Regions from separate parts of the Bittarella massiliensis (ex Durand et al. 2017) genome, predicted to be linked through region 2. Evidence: a T-box and tRNA genes for the amino acid it is inferred to sense, from the RefSeq annotation. Region 2 holds a T-box; the other holds one or more tRNA genes.
The links. The T-box of region 2 lies ahead of tyrS (tyrosine--tRNA ligase). A T-box ahead of a tRNA ligase gene usually reads a tRNA of that ligase, here a tRNA-Tyr.
Positions count from the first base shown of each region.

Region 1: it has a tRNA-Tyr gene. The T-box ahead of tyrS (tyrosine--tRNA ligase) is inferred to sense a tRNA for this amino acid. The anticodon was not compared.

Region 1 covers NZ_WWVY01000004.1:97,183-100,589, forward strand. The annotation lists gene GT748_RS06480 (6-carboxytetrahydropterin synthase) at 1-382, opposite strand, end outside; gene GT748_RS06485 (Fur family transcriptional regulator) at 454-846, opposite strand; tRNA gene GT748_RS06490 (tRNA-Tyr) at 1,348-1,432, opposite strand; tRNA gene GT748_RS06495 (tRNA-Thr) at 1,624-1,699, opposite strand; tRNA gene GT748_RS06500 (tRNA-Pro) at 1,757-1,833, opposite strand; gene GT748_RS06505 (AAA family ATPase) at 2,111-3,076, shown strand; gene GT748_RS06510 (DUF58 domain-containing protein) at 3,101-3,407, shown strand, end outside.
Region 2 covers NZ_WWVY01000005.1:19,278-22,684, forward strand. The annotation lists gene GT748_RS07150 (alpha/beta fold hydrolase) at 1-385, opposite strand, end outside; gene tyrS (tyrosine--tRNA ligase) at 408-1,637, opposite strand; T-box leader at 1,689-1,934, opposite strand; gene recN (DNA repair protein RecN) at 1,958-3,407, opposite strand, start outside.

The DNA of each region.
Region 1 (3,407 bases), on a different contig from region 2:
TGCCCTCTACCGTCATGGTTTCTTTTGTAACAACCAACCGGCAGTCCGGATAAGCGGTGGCCAACTCTGTTTTAAAAGCCGGGCCTTTCATCTGATTCTGCGGTGCGCCGTTGCGGATGCCTTGCTTTTCGTACACGTCAAGAACGGCGGGAAGGAGGGGGTCGTCCTCTCTGAGGATCAGCGCGTGGTCAAAATTCTTCAGAACTCCCCAAGCGGTTTTCTGGATCTCGTTGCAAGGAAAAACCATATTTACACCAGATTCCACCGAATCCTCAACCTCAATGGTCAGAACACCGGTGTGCCCGTGCAAGTACTGAGCTTCTCCCTTAAAGCCGTAAAATCTGTGCGCATATTGCAGGTCCAATGTTGTAATGCTTCTCATATACTGATATCCTCCTAATTTATTATTTACGGGATCATGCACCCGTATGGCACATTGAATTTGCGAAAGGGCTATGATTGAGACTTGGTTTTGCAATCCGGGCAGATGCCTTTAAACATCAGGTCATGGCCGCTAAACTCAAAACCGTGGGCATCCTTGATCCGTTTTTCCAAATCTTCGATGTAGTCCATATCCACATCAAAAACCCGACCGCATCTTAAGCATCTCGCATGATAGTGATCGTGACATAGGTGATCGAACCGATCGGCGTCGCCCGGAACCTCCAGCTTTCGGATCTCCCCGTTCTCCGCAAGCTGATTTAAATTCCGATAGACAGTCACCTTGCTGATATTGGGGTACTCTTTGACAACCAGACTGTAAATTTCTTCAACGGTGGCATGGCACTGTAAGGTATTGACCGCTTTCAAAACCAAAGCCCTCTGAATCGTATTTCGCTTTATCATTTCATTCGACCCTTGATCTATAATTAGAATCCATTTCTAATTAGCATAATAATCCAATTAGAACAGTATGTCAAGTATTTCTATGAAATTTTTTACAATCCTCTTTTCCGACCATATCCTGCCTACTGATAAAAAGCCTGTAAACCCTCACGAATACTAAAAACGGGCCGGTCATCCCAGGGGACCGGCCCGTTTGAGTGGGAAAAGCGATTGAGAGGCCGCCCATATCCCAGTCACAAGGGCGCAAAAAGGCGCGTGAGAAACTGAAGGGAGGATTGAAACCCCTGCATCAGGACCTTCTAAACTGTGTTGGCCAACAGATCGACTCTGTTGGGATACATACGGCAGAAAAACACAAAAGAAATCGCCATACAGCTGCAAAACGCAACCATACGGCGATTGATTTATTGAAAGGGGCGGACACTTTAGGCGTTGCCCGAGCGCGGGAGCATTGCTGTAAAAAGAAAAAACCTGCGGAGCGCGAATTACTCACCGCAGGTTTGGTGGTGGAGGATGGATTCGAACCATCGAAGCGAAACGCAACAGATTTACAGTCTGCCCCCTTTGGCCACTCGGGAACTCCACCATATTTTATTTTAGTAGCCACATTGGCCGGCTCTTTTCAATGGAGCTGGTGGACGGACAAAAGCGCTTCGCGCTTTTACGGCTTGCGGCATAGCCGCTGCGCCACTTTTTGCTAAAAATTGTTCACTGAACAATTTTCTTTACGCAAAAAGCCCTCTTAGGGTTCAAGTCCCACCTAGCTACACATTTAACTGGAGCTGGTGGACGGACTTGAACCCCCGACCTGCTGATTACAAATCAGCTGCTCTACCAACTGAGCTACACCAGCAAATGTGACAACAGTATAGATTATACCATCTTCTTTTTGCGTTGTCAACAAAAAAATTGGTCGAGGCGACAGGACTTGAACCTGCGGCATCCTGGTCCCAAACCAGGCACTCTACCAAACTGAGCTACGCCTCGTCAGCCTTTGTGTTACAGCGCAGCACACCAAAAATTGCTGGATATTCGTAACACAGCTTTTATATTTTAGCCCATCCGCGCCCGTTTGTCAACCAGATCTGCCTCCCTCTTTTCCCTGCTCCGTCCGCGCTGTAACCCAACTGTAACACTTTGTAACCTCCGTCAGGTTGTATGAAAAAATTTGCTCATGTATACTGTTGTTATAGCAAACGGCCGCCCTGCCGCCCCGCCCTGCGGGGAGACGGCCGCGCGGACAGAGCAAAAAGGGAGTGAAAGCATGGAGCACACGTACAACCCCAAGGCGCAAAGCATCCTTTCTGAAATCAAAAAAGCGGTGGTCGGCAAGGACGACATCGCCGCCAAGATCCTCATGGCCCTGCTGGCACAGGGTCACGTCCTCCTCGACGACATCCCCGGCGTGGGCAAGACCACCCTGGCCATGGCCTTCTCCAAGGCTCTCTCGCTGGACTACCACCGCATGCAGTTTACCCCCGACGTCATGCCTTCGGACATCACCGGCTTCACCATCTACAACAAGCAGCTGGGCGATTTTGAGTACAAGCCCGGCGCGGCGGTCTGCAACCTCTTTTTAGCCGACGAGATCAACCGCACCTCCTCCAAGACCCAGTCGGCCCTGCTGGAGGTGATGGAGGAAGGCCACATCACCGTCGACGGGGTCACCCGCGAGATCCCCAAGCCCTTCATCGTCATCGCCACCGAGAACCCGGTGGGCTCGGCGGGCACCCAGATCCTGCCCGAGTCGCAGCTGGACCGGTTCCTCATCTGCCTCTCCATGGGCTATCCCGACGTGGAGAGCACCATCACCATCATGGAGCGCCGCCACGACAGCAACCCGCTGGACGAGGTCATCCCCCAGGCCAGCCGGGAGGAAATTTTGCAGATGCAGCGGGAGACCCAGCTGGTCACCGTGCACAAGGCCATCTACGAATATGTGGCCCAGTTGACCGAGGCCACCCGCAACCACGCCATGATCACCCTGGGGATGAGCCCCCGCGGCGCCCTGGCCCACATCCGGATGGCCAAGGCCATGGCCTACCTCTACGGCCGCGACTTCGTGGTGCCCGACGACGTGCAGGAGACCTTCTTCGACGTGGGCGCCCACCGGCTGGTGCTGGGCTCCAAGGCGCGGGTCGGTGGGGTCACCGCCAAGACCCTGCTGCAGGAGATCCTCAACGACACCCCGGCCCCGCAGATCACCGAAAGCCTGCTCGACCAACAGTAGAAGACGCCGAAAGGGGATGTTCCCGTGAAAAAAGCGCGCATCATCTACGGGGCGTTCTGCGTCGCCATGGCGGTGTTCGCCTTCTCCTACCGGGAGTACCTGTCCATGCTGGCCTTCGCCATGGCGCTGCTGCTCCCTCTGGGGCTCTATCTGCTGCTGCGCCACTGCGCCAAAAAAGTCGAGGTGGAGCTGCTGCCCGGCCCCCACTCCCTGGGGCGGGGCGAGTCGTTCTCCCTGCAGCTGCAGATCAAAAACCGGGGGCGGCTGCCCATCGCCCGCTGCCAGGTGGAGCTGTTGGCCCGCCACCAGTTCTACGGCGACCCCAACCGAA
Region 2 (3,407 bases):
TTTGGCGGACGGGCTCGACCAGCGGGCAGATGAAGATGCCGCCCATGATCCGCTCGGGCATGGCTGCCAGCAAGCCCCGGAGGATGTAGCCGCCGTAGGAGCGGCTGATGGCCAAAAACCGCCCGTCGGGGATGACCTGCTCGACAAAAGCTTTGACAAATTGCAGCATGTCGTCGCTGTTCTTGACCTGGTCGCAACGGGGGGTCTTCCCCATTCCGGGCAGGTCAAAATAGATCCGCTTGTAGCTGATGAAGGGGGCAAACACCGGTTCGATGCTGTGCTCCATCTGCACCATGCTCTCGGTCCAGCCGTGGATGCAGAGAACGGGGGTCCCCTCCCCTACGATCTTGTACTCTACCGGTACGCCAAACACTTCTGTCGTCATCTGCGCACACCTCTCTTTTTTGTTACAGGGTGATTTTATGGAAGGTCTTTTTCCCCTTTTTAATGATGATAAAGCCGTCTTTGAACGCGTCCAGGGAGACGCGGTGCTGGGCGTCGGCGATCTTCTCCTCGCCGACGCTGACGCCGCCCTGCTGCACCAGCCGCCGGGCCTCCCCTTTGGAGGGGGTCAGACCGGCCATCACCATCAGATCCAGCAGGCCGACGGAGCCGTCCTGCACCAGGGACTGGTCGAGGGGGGTGGTGGGCATGTGCTCAGAGGCGGAACCGGCGGCGAAGAGGGACTTGGACGCCTCGAGGGCCTTCTGCGCCTCCTCCTCGCTGTGAACCAGCTTGGTCAATTCAAAGGCCAGTTTTTCCTTGGCGCGGTTGATCTCGCGGTCCTGCAGCGCCTCGTACTGGGCAATCTCTTCCAGGGGCATAAAGGTGAGCATTTTCATGCAGTTGATGACATCGGCGTCGTCGATGTTGCGCCAGTACTGGAAGAACTCGTAGGGGCTGGTCTTCTCGGGGTCGAGCCAGACGGCGCCGCTCTCGGTCTTGCCCATCTTCTTGCCCTCTTTGGTGGTCAGCAGGGTGAAGGTCATGCCGTATGCCTCTTCCCTCTTGACGCGGCGGATCAAGTCCACCCCGCCGAGGATGTTGGCCCACTGGTCGTCGCCCCCCAGCTCCATGGTGCAGCCGACGGCGTCGTACATGTGCAGGAAGTCGTAGCTCTGCATGATCATGTAATTGAACTCGATAAAAGAGAGGCCCTTCTCCATGCGGGACTTAAAGCACTCGGCGGTGAGCATCTTGTTCACTGTAAAGTATACACCAACATCCCGCAGAAAGTCCAGATAATTTAGCTTGCAGAGCCAGTCGGCGTTGTTGAGCACCAGGGCGCGCCCGTCGGTGAAGTCGACGAACTTGGACATCTGCTGCTGGAACCGCTCCACGTTGTGGGCGATCTCCTCCTTGGTGAGCATCTTGCGCATGTCGGTCTTGCCGGTGGGGTCGCCCACCAGAGTGGTGCCGCCGCCCAGCAGGGCGATGGGGCGGTGACCGGCCTGTTGCAGCCGCCGCATCACCGTCAGCTGCAGAAAGTGCCCCACGTGAAGGCTGTCGGCGGTGGCGTCAAAGCCGATGTAGAAGGTGACCGGCTTGTCGCCGTTGAGCAGTTCTTCCACCCTCTCCATGTTGGTCGACTGGGCGATGAGTCCCCGGGCCTGCAGTTCATTAAAGATTCCCACGATACATTCTCCTTTTTCATTTGATAAAAAAAGTCCTCTGTGCATATTTTGTGCACAGAGGGCGAGTTTTCACGCGCGGTACCACCTCAGTTTGCCGTCTCCCGACCCATGTTGAAGGGGCGACGGCCTCGTTGGGGCGCGGTAACGGGCGCCGGACGGCCCTCCCTACTGCCGGTCAAAACCGGGTTCAAAAGGGCGGCTCAGGGGTGTATTCCCGCCGGAAAAGCCGCTTTCTCTCAGCAAACGAAAGCTCTCTTGGGACTTTGGGCCGGCGGTACTGGTCCCCTTCTCTGCCTGTAAGCAATTTTTGCATTACCTGTATCTTACCCGTTTGCCGGGCGGTTGTCAACACCGCCCTGGGCGCGGGCGAGCATTTCCCGCGCATTTTGCAGTGATACCCCGCTGACCGCGTCGCCGGAGATGATGCGGGCCAACTCCCGCACTCGGTCCTCCTCCCCCAGCGGGCGGATGTCGGTAAAGGTGGACACCCCGTCGGAGTGCTTGGAGATCAGCAGGTGATTGCCCCCATAGGCGGCCAGGCTGGCCGAGTGGGTGACACAGATGATTTGGTGGGAGGCGGCGGTCTCTTTGAGTTTTTGGCCGATTTTTTGGGCGGCGCTGCCGCTGACCCCGGTGTCGATCTCATCAAAAATCAGGGTGTCGATTTGGTCCTTCTCAGCGAGGATGTTTTTGATGGCCAACATGATGCGGGAGAGCTCGCCCCCGGAGGCGATTTTGGAGATGGATTTGGGCGCCTCCCCCACGTTGGCCGAGATGAGGAAGCGGACGGCGTCCATCCCGTCCCGGTGGAGCTTGGGCTCGGAGACCACCTCGGTGACAAAGGTGACCCCGCTCATGTTGAGGAAGGCCAGCTCCCGGCAGATGGCGGCGGAGAACCGCTCTCCCGCCTTTTTGCGCTTGGCCGAGAGCTGCTGGGCCAGGTCAGTGGCGGTGCCCAGCTCGTCCCGCATCTGCTCTTTGAGGGAGAAGATCTCCTCGTCGCTGCCGGCAAGGGCCTCGAGCTGGCGCTGGCAGTCGTCCCGGTAGGCGAGTACCTCGTCGAGGGTGGCGCCGTATTTTTTCTCCAGTTGCTGCAGGGTGGCCAGGCGGTTTTCCAAAAAGTCGATGTCCACATAGGCGTCCGCATCCGGCCCGCCCGAAAGGGCCGAGAGGTCGGCGGCGTGCTCCTGCAACTCATAGAGGAGGGCGGTCAGCTTGTCCCCCACCGCGCCGGTGGCAGGCAGGTATTCGCGGATGTTTTGCAGGGACTGAGCTGCTGTCTGCAGCAGGCCGATGGCGCCGCTCCCCTCCTCCCCGCCGTTCAAACAGTCCTGTGCGGCCTGCAGGTTCTGGGCGATGAGCTCGGCGTATTTGGCCTTGTTGATCTGCTCTTCCAGCACCAGGTCTTCGCCGGGGGCCGGGTCGGCCTCGGTGATCTCGCCAATCTGGTAGGAGAGCAGGTCGATCTGCCGCTCCCGCTCGCTGCGGCGGGCCTCCAAGTCGGCGATGGTGCGCTTGAGGTCCCGCACCTTAACATACTGGGCCTGGTAGCGCTCGAGCAGGGGTTCCAACTGGCCGTAGGTGTCCAGCACCCGGATGTGGCTCTTCTCGTCCAGCAGCTGCTGGCTGTCGTGCTGGCCGTGGACGTTGATGAGCAGCTGCCCCAACTCCTTGAGGATGGACACGTTGGCCGGACGGCCGCCGATCTTGCAGGTGTTTCTGCCGTCGCGCCCGATTTCCCGCACGATCAGCAGGCTGCCGTCGGGACAGTCG